4 regions of the Alkalihalobacillus phoenicis genome follow, and region 3 is predicted to be linked to each of the others. Evidence: riboswitches for the same ligand, from Rfam matches in the RefSeq annotation. Region 3 holds a riboswitch; each other region holds the start of a gene.

Region 1 (2,202 bases), 2.1 Mb from region 3:
GGTAATAATTCAATGATTCGATTAACGTCTAGCATCTTGAATCACCTCCACAAAAACGTGCTCTTCTAAATAAGCAATCGCTTTTTTGACTTCCTCTTCTTCCCCTACTAGTTCGAAAATAAAAATTCCGAGCGGTGCTTCACCGATGTATTCGACCTTTCCGTGTAAAATATTGCCTCGAACAGAGAACGCTTGAAGCATGTCCGATACGACAGCATCACTGGCAATCCCTCCACGGAACTGCAAGCGTAAAATCGTACCTTCACATTCAGAAAGAAGCTTTTGTGGCAATTCGAAATCAAGGACCGTTTGAATAAATTTTTTCGTTAACTCATTTTGAGGTTCAGCAAAAACGTCATATGTTTGACCTTCTTCCACAATTTCTCCGTCCTGCATGACGGCACAGCGATGGCAAATTTCTTTAACGACTTCCATCTCATGTGTAATTAACACGATAGTAATGCCAAACTCACGGTTAATTCGTTTTAATAAAGCTAAAATTGACTTTGTTGTTGTCGGGTCGAGGGCAGATGTCGCTTCATCACATAATAAGACTTTTGGATTGTTGGCAAGTGCCCTGGCAATACTGACACGTTGGCGCTGTCCCCCACTTAACTGAGCCGGATATTCATTCGCTTTATCAGCTAATCCCACAAGGTCTAATAGTTCCGTGACACGTTCCTTTCTTTTATGCACACTTTTCACTCCAGCAGCCTTTAACGCAAAAGCGACATTATCAAAAACAGTCTTCGAAGCCACTAGATAAAACCCTTGAAAGATCATCCCAATCGATTGTCTCGCTTCTCTTAATTCCTTGCTTGAAAGACTTAACAAATCCACATTATCAATATATATATGTCCAGATGTAGGACGTTCTAATATATTTAAGCAGCGAATCAATGTACTTTTCCCAGCACCACTATAACCAACGATTCCAAAAATTTCTCCTTTTTTTATATCAAGCGAAACTTCCTTCAATCCGATAACTTCTTTTGTTTTTGTTTTAAAAACTTTATTTAAATTCTCAACTTTAATCATCTTCAACCTCTCCCATACATAACAAAACCTTACCAATACAAAAAACCACTTCCATTCAGAAAGAGGCTGATTTAACACTAAATCTTTATCTTCCAGAATGCACCCATTCTGCAGGAGGTAGCACCACTCCACTTGGAAGGTTGCTGTGACTTCACTAGGCCTGTTCCTTCAGTCACTCTTGATAAAATCTATTTGATTTAAATAATAGAATAATCGGAATAAAATCATTTGTCAATCAAATTTTATTATTTCGGTAAAGCGTTAATGAGTGAATCCAAAAACTTTCTTAAAAAAGAGCTTGTTTGGAAATTGACGATTCCATCGATAGGTGTCATAATTATCCGAATATAAAAATAAGATGCCCATTTATAGCAAAAGGAGTTCAAAATGGAGACAATCCAAGTACAGGGTGCCCCTAACTTTTATCAATGTCATCAAGGTGTATTACATAGCTTACCAGAAAAAATAAAGAAACATGGTGCAACAAAAGCTCTTATCTTGCATGGGGAAAAATCATGGAACGCCGCTAAATCCTTTCTCCCTTTGTGGCCTATTTCTGTTACTCACCTTTCCCATCGTAAAAAATGTACACACGAGGAAACAAAACGTATTTCTGCAGTGATCTCTGAAGAAAAAATCGATTTAATCATTGCGGTCGGTGGTGGGACTTGTTGTGACTTAGCCAAAGCGGCCGGACATACTACGAATACAGACGTCATTTTAATACCCACACTCGCATCCAACTGTGCAGCTTGGACACCCTTAAGTGTTTTTTATGATCAGTCTGGAAATTTTGTTGAATATAAAGTTTTTCCAAAATCAACCTATATGGTTTTAGTTGAGCCAGCCATTATTTTGAATTCACCAAAGGACTATTTAAGAGCTGGCATTGGCGATACACTAGCCAAATGGTATGAGGCAGACGTTTTAATTCGACCTCTTTCCGAAAAAACGATTCCCATTCAAATTGCTCATCATGCTGCAAAACTTTGTAAAGAACAACTCATACTGGACGGTGCAGCCGCTCTTTTGGCACAAGAAAATAACCAGTTATCAGATGCTTTTATTCGTGTCGCTGAGACGATTATTTTAGCAGGAGGAATGGTTGGGAGCTACGCCGATCAGTACGGTCGTATTGCTGCGGCTCATTCGATTCATAACGGC
Region 2 (2,202 bases), 1.3 Mb from region 3:
CTTTGTCTATCTCTTCTTTATCACCTGTTAAATGGATAAAAAGAGTCCCGTATGAGCTTTCTCTAGTTTTCGAAATTTTACCTTGCAATATATTCACATCAACTTGATATTTGCGAATCAGCTCAGTTATCAGTGGGCGCTCTGCCCCTTCCCCAACAAATGTAAGCTTAACGACCTCACCATCTATCCCTTGCTGTAGCCAATGTTCGAGTGACTCCATCGTTTCTTCAGGTTCAGTTATTTGTTTGACAAATTCCTTCGTCATATCTTGCACTGGTTTGCGGAAGACATCAAGGACAGGTCCTTGTTCCACAATTTTCCCTGCCTCCATGACGGCAACTTGATGACAAATTTTGCGAATCACATGCATTTCATGAGTAATCAAAATAACGGTCAAACCTAACTTTTGATTAATATCAACAAGCAATTCTAAAATGGAGTCGGTCGTTTTTGGGTCAAGAGCTGATGTTGCTTCATCACATAATAAAACCTTGGGATTATTTGCAAGTGCTCGTGCAATTCCGACCCTTTGTTTTTGTCCCCCACTTAGCTGTGACGGATAACTCCCACCACGACCTTCAAGTCCAACAAGTGATATTAACTCTTTAACTCGTTCTTCTCGTTCCTTTTTTGGGACTCCAGCAATCTCCAATGGAAAAGCAATATTATCAAAAACGGTGCGGGACCATAGTAAGTTAAAATGTTGAAAAATCATCCCTATTTCTTGTCTGGCTTTTCTTAACTGAGGTTTTGAAAGCTTTGACAATGATTTACCCGCTACGACAACTTCACCACTCGTTGGTCTTTCAAGCATATTTAACATCCGAATAAGCGTACTTTTACCAGCACCACTATACCCGATAATGCCAAAAATCTCGCCTTCATTTATTTGAAGATTAATTCCATCAACCGCATGTACTGGACCATCCTTTGTAAAAAAAATCTTTTGGATGTCACTTAAATTAATCACGTTGTTTCTTGCCTCCTGACAACTTCTCTATTCTTTACCCAAATATAGGTCTGAACATTTATACATTATCTGAATTTAAAAGTGCAAAAAAACCTTCTTCTCACCAATCCAGATGAAAAGAAGGCTTTAACCTTAATCTCATCTTTCAAAGCAATTTGCTTTGCAGGATTTAGCACCGCGAAAACGAAATCATTCGTTTTACGGTTGCCGGGTTTCATCGGGCCAGTCCCTCCACCTCTCTCGATAAGAGCTATAAATGTTATGTTCATTTTTGTTTGACTTATCGTAACACGCTCATAATTTTGTTGTCAACCTTTTTTACACAAGTAGTCTGACCTTTATAATCGGTTTAGTCTTATAATTCATTATTTTCCGTCTTTTTTATTGTTATTTAGCACCAACCGCCATCACAGTTTTCTACATAAGCTTTTATTTGTTCTGGATGAGCATTTTCGAAATGGTATATTTTATCATTTTCAAAAACGAAACCTTCTCTCATTTTCCGCTTGAGACCATCATCTGTTTCTGTCACCATCCCAATTTTTATCTCACCCATATAAAGATTTAATTGCCCCTCTTCATATTTACCGATTATTTTGTTCGTCACATCCACTTTATCTAAATTCATTTTCTGTTCCCCCTCCTCACTCTTAAATTAACCTTCCTGCTAAGCTTGATACTGTTAGATTTGTGGGAAACAGGGGTGATTGTGGGTTAAGTTGATCATTTGCTTGTATAAAAAGTGATTGTAAGTAGGTAGGCGGGGTTCGTCATGCTTAATTACATATCATCACCGGCCAAATTGCTGAGACCACTGAAAAATGGCAACATTAGTTAGCTATACTCCGCCAGCTCCATACCCTACGCGTTCTGCGGGTGAACCGGGAGCCTCCTTGGTCGGCGTTCCTATGCTTTAATTTCACATCATCCCGGCCAAGTCCACTTAACGTATCTAAACCATCAAAAAAAGCACCAAAGCTTATCCCTTAGCTTCAGTGCCTTTTGCTCTTATTATTAATTAGTCTTCACTAATCATTTCTTCGTATTGCTCTGCAGACATTAAGTTTTCAATCTCAGACTTATCAGATGGTTCTACAACGATCATCCATGCTTTTTCATATGGAGATTCGTTTACGAACTCTGGAGAATCATCTAAGTCTTCGTTTACTTCTACTACTTTTCCACTTACAGGTGCATATAGTTCAGAAACTGTTTTTACGGATTCTACGCTA
Region 3 (2,202 bases):
TTTTTACTTACGCCATCAATATTCTCAAGATATTAATGGATTGGTTTTACGTTCATTTGTTATAGGAGCCATTTTAGTTTTTCCAGTTATGGTTTTGCAATATGCATTTGTAGTGGAAGGTTTTTTTACGGATCCTATATCAAAATCTGTGATTTTATATGGGTTTTTTGAAGAATTTTTTAAGTGGTTTTTATTATTTTTTATCGTTTATCAGCATGCGAAATTTAAACGACATTATGATGGGATTATTTTTGGGGTAGCGATTTCACTTGGTTTTGCTTCGGTAGAAAATGTTTTTTACCTTTTAGCTTATGGTGTTGAAACGGCTCTTGGAAGAGCATTATTACCTGTTACGAGTCATTCTCTCTTTGGTGTTATTATGGGCTATTATCTGGGGAAGTCTAAAATGGAAAGCGAGAACAAAGGGTCTTATTTATTAATGGCCCTCTTAGTGCCAGTCGCTCTTCATAGTCTTTATGATCTTATTCTTAATTTAGTCAGTATGTATTTTTTAATCGCGATTATACCTTTTATGATTTTGTTATGGTGGTTTGCCCTACATAAAGTTAAATTAGCGAACCAATTAGATCGCTAAGGGAAGGGGTGTTCTTTCTGGAAGATATTCGTTATTTAGTGACGATTCGTTGTTTTCAATGTGGTGAAAAATTTATTTTAAGAGGAAAGAGAACAGAAAAAGGGCAATATGAAACGGGTTTTAAACGATGTGTATGTGGAAATGAGTCAAGCCTTCATATTGATGCGACACCAGAAAAATAAAAAACACTTGCAAAAATGTTTGAATTATTGTAATTTTAGTTCAATACAAAAAATGAAAATTTGAATATGGAGTTTCTTATCAAGAGAGATGGAGGGAATGGCCCGAAGAAGTCTCAGCAACCAGCCGAAATGGGTCAGGTGCTAAATCCATCAAGCATGATGCTTGAAAGATAAGGAGGAGTTCGTCGATTTTATTTTTTATCACACCTTCTTCTTAATTGGAAGAAGGTGTTTTCATTATATTTGCTAAAGACATCCAATGACAATAATAGAGTGGGGGAAACATAGATGACAAAAAATAAAAATTTAGAAACTACTTTAGCACAGATTGGCAACCGATTAGATGACCGAACAGGGACGATTAACACACCGATTTATCTGTCAACAGCTTATCGTCATACAGGAATTGGTGAGTCGACGGGGTATGATTATGCGAGAACGGGTAATCCAACGCGAGAAGTGGTTGAGAATGCAATTGCGACTTTAGAAGAAGGGGATCGCGGTTTTGCATGTAGTTCTGGAATGGTAGCCATTCAAACCGTTTTCTCCATTTTTGAACAAGGTGATGAAATTGTCGCTGCGAAGGATTTATATGGCGGTACATATCGACTGTTTGAGCAAGGCTGGCGCAAATGGGGAATCTCTTTTGCCTATGCTGATCCGAGAAATATTAGAGAAGTGGAATCAGTCATTACAGAAAAAACGAAGGCGATCTTTATCGAAACGCCAACCAATCCACTCATGCAGGAAGCATCTATTTCTGAGTTGGCCACACTTGCTAAAAAATACGACCTCTTATTAATTGTCGATAACACCTTTTATACACCACTTTTGCAGCAACCGTTAGTGGAAGGGGCTGATATCGTCATTCATAGTGCTTCTAAATATTTAGGTGGACATAATGATTTGATTGCCGGTCTTATCGCTGCTAAAGGGGAAGAGCTTTGTGAGAAAATTTTTTACTATCATAATGGGATCGGCGGAATTTTACCTGCATTCGATTCTTGGTTATTGATTCGTGGCATGAAAACATTAGCTTTAAGAATGGAAAGACATGAAGAAAATGCAAAAGCAATCGTTAGTTTTTTAGAAAATCATCAAGCTGTCACAGATGTTTTGTACCCTGGTAAAGGTGGAATGCTCTCCTTTCGAATTTTAGAAGAGGAAATGGTCAATCCATTTTTACAGCAATTAAAGCTCGTTTCCTTTGCAGAAAGTCTTGGTGGAGTTGAGAGTTTGATGACGTATCCGGCGACACAAACTCATATGGATATTCCAGAGGAGATTCGAATCGCAAATGGTGTGTGTAATCGATTATTACGTTTTTCAGTTGGGATTGAAAAAGTAGAAGATTTAATATTTGATCTAGAGCAAGCATTTGAGGCTGTTCTTAAGTTAGAAGAGGGGGAGAGAGTTTGAATTTAA
Region 4 (2,202 bases), 130 kb from region 3:
CAAGATCTTCTGTTATTTTACATAACTCAGGATTCGAATAAGTAACGGCAAATTTTTTCGTTTCTTGTTGATTTAAACCAAATGTTGAAGTTGTAAAAAGGGTATGTGCTAAGTATGTACCAATATGTTGGGCTACAAGGGGATATTTATTTCCTTGAATTAATCCTGTTCTTAAAATCGTTAATTCACTTAAATCCTCCATTACGGTCAGCGCTAACTCTTCATCGGTATGAAAGACTGTTGGAACTAATTCGGGTACGACTTTTGCGGCTTCTTTTAAGGCTGATGCTTCAATTCGTGCACGGTCAAGTGTAAGTGGCCAACTTTCTCCAACAACTTTTGCGTATGGGAGGGCCTGCTTGATAATAAATGAACGTCCTATTGTTTGACTGATAATATGGAAAACATAGTTTAAATTTCCGTCTCCGATTTCGGAAACAACTGTCTCTTCATCCGTTTTAATAAGACCAAGATTGATTAAATAAGACACGGCTGTTTCCGTATTTAATTCTTCATATTGTTTTTTCGTTTGAACGGTCATTACGCATTGCTCCTTTAATAAATAATAAAAACCTCTTTCTGATTGACAGAAAGAGGTGAATAGGTGTGAGACATTCGCCTCTCTTATCTACCAGACAATGTCTGTTGGATGTAGCACCGTGCCAATAAGGTCGGTTGCTGCGGTGTCATCGGGCCAATTCCCTCTACCTACTCAGGATAAGAGTGATTTTATTGAATTTTCAAAAGATATAGAAAAGAATTCTTAAAAATAACTATAATCGATTTAGATAGATAACGTCAAGTTCTTTTTTACACATAAAAAGGTCTAAGTTGAACACCAGAGCTTGGTCACTTACTAAGTTAACTTGATAAGAATAGTAAATGATAAACGAAGGCAAAAAAATAAATTTTTGAATAAAAAATAATATTAAAAAAAGATTGACAATTTGGTGGGGCTACTGGCATTATATAGAACAAGGAATTTATATTTCAGACTAAAATGGTCAGATAATCAAATATCTCTTATCAAGAGCAGGTGGAGGGATGAGCCCTATGAAACCCGGCAACCGGTTTATAACAAACACGGTGCTAATTCTTACAGTCATTAGATTGATAGATGAGAGAGTGAATGTACGATTCACCTCTCCCTATATATATGGAGAGGTTTTTTGAATGATTTGCGACTTAAAGAAGCTCGAATTAGGAGAATAAGAGAGAGGGAAATGTTAAATGAGTCATGTAACAGCGACATACCTAATAAATGGAACAAAGGAACAGCTAGAGAAAAAAGCAGAAGGAATTGCATTAGGGTTAACCGTTGGCTCTTGGACGAACTTACCGAGTGTTGAAAAAGAGCAATTAAAGGCTCATAAAGGTTATGTTGAACGAGTGAAGGAGTTACCCGATAATAAGGGTCTTATTACGATAACTTATCCTAGTGCGAACTTCAGTGCCGATTTACCAGCTATATTAACAACAACTTTTGGCAAACTTTCATTAGATGGTCAAGTCAAATTAATCGATTTAGATTTTTCACCTGAATTAAAAACCTATTTTCCCGGTCCGAGATATGGGATTGAAGGTGTTCGTGAAATTGTTGATGTTCAAAATCGTCCTCTTTTAATGAGTATTTTTAAAGCGGCCATAGGTCGTTCCTTAGATTCTTTACATGAACAAATGCTCGTCCAAGCTCTTGGAGGAGTTGATTTTGTTAAAGATGATGAGATTTTATTTGAAAATGAGTTAACACCATTAGTCGAAAGAGTTCCAGTCGGATTGGCGGCCATAACGGAAGCGGCTGCAGCAACTGGTCATCGTCCCCTTTATGCGGTTAATCTAACGGGAAGAACGTTTGAATTAAAGGAAAGAGCCAAAGAGGCAGTTGATCTCGGGGCCCCTGCGTTATTATTTAATGTCTTTGCTTATGGATTAGACGTTTTACAATCATTACGAGAAGATCCAGATATCGATGTCCCAATATTGGCACATCCAGCTGTCAGTGGAGCGATGACTGCATCTACGAATTATGGATTTTCTTATTCCTTATTATTAGGGAAGTTATTAAGAATGGCAGGAGCGGATTTAGTCCTCTTTCCATCCCCATACGGTAGTGTTGCCTTAGATAAAGGAGAAACAGATGCAATTACTCAAAATCTCCAGGTGGTTGATAACATTTATAAACAAGCTTTTCCTGTTCCATCA

The links. Region 3 has a riboswitch for S-adenosylmethionine ahead of AA0017_RS07250 (methionine biosynthesis PLP-dependent protein). Riboswitches for the same ligand answer to the same signal wherever they lie in the genome.
Region 1: another riboswitch for S-adenosylmethionine. It lies ahead of AA0017_RS20420 (methionine ABC transporter ATP-binding protein); the one in region 3 lies ahead of AA0017_RS07250 (methionine biosynthesis PLP-dependent protein).
Region 2: another riboswitch for S-adenosylmethionine. It lies ahead of AA0017_RS00795 (methionine ABC transporter ATP-binding protein); the one in region 3 lies ahead of AA0017_RS07250 (methionine biosynthesis PLP-dependent protein).
Region 4: another riboswitch for S-adenosylmethionine. It lies ahead of AA0017_RS06580 (2,3-diketo-5-methylthiopentyl-1-phosphate enolase); the one in region 3 lies ahead of AA0017_RS07250 (methionine biosynthesis PLP-dependent protein).

The regions. Positions count from the first base shown of each region.
Region 1 is NZ_CP154853.1:4,354,990-4,357,191, reverse strand. Features, by position in the region: gene AA0017_RS20425 (methionine ABC transporter permease) at 1-35, opposite strand, end outside; gene AA0017_RS20420 (methionine ABC transporter ATP-binding protein) at 22-1,038, opposite strand; SAM riboswitch class I at 1,121-1,226, opposite strand; gene AA0017_RS20415 (iron-containing alcohol dehydrogenase family protein) at 1,426-2,202, shown strand, end outside.
Region 2 is NZ_CP154853.1:180,078-182,279, reverse strand. Features, by position in the region: gene AA0017_RS00795 (methionine ABC transporter ATP-binding protein) at 1-970, opposite strand, end outside; SAM riboswitch class I at 1,106-1,220, opposite strand; gene AA0017_RS00790 (YusG family protein) at 1,362-1,598, opposite strand; gene gcvH (glycine cleavage system protein GcvH) at 1,989-2,202, opposite strand, start outside.
Region 3 is NZ_CP154853.1:1,520,495-1,522,696, forward strand. Features, by position in the region: gene prsW (glutamic-type intramembrane protease PrsW) at 1-595, shown strand, start outside; gene AA0017_RS07245 (hypothetical protein) at 604-777, shown strand; SAM riboswitch class I at 851-954, shown strand; gene AA0017_RS07250 (methionine biosynthesis PLP-dependent protein) at 1,066-2,196, shown strand; gene AA0017_RS07255 (bifunctional homocysteine S-methyltransferase/methylenetetrahydrofolate reductase) at 2,193-2,202, shown strand, end outside.
Region 4 is NZ_CP154853.1:1,387,900-1,390,101, forward strand. Features, by position in the region: gene mtnK (S-methyl-5-thioribose kinase) at 1-541, opposite strand, end outside; SAM riboswitch class I at 622-724, opposite strand; SAM riboswitch class I at 1,021-1,124, shown strand; gene AA0017_RS06580 (2,3-diketo-5-methylthiopentyl-1-phosphate enolase) at 1,231-2,202, shown strand, end outside.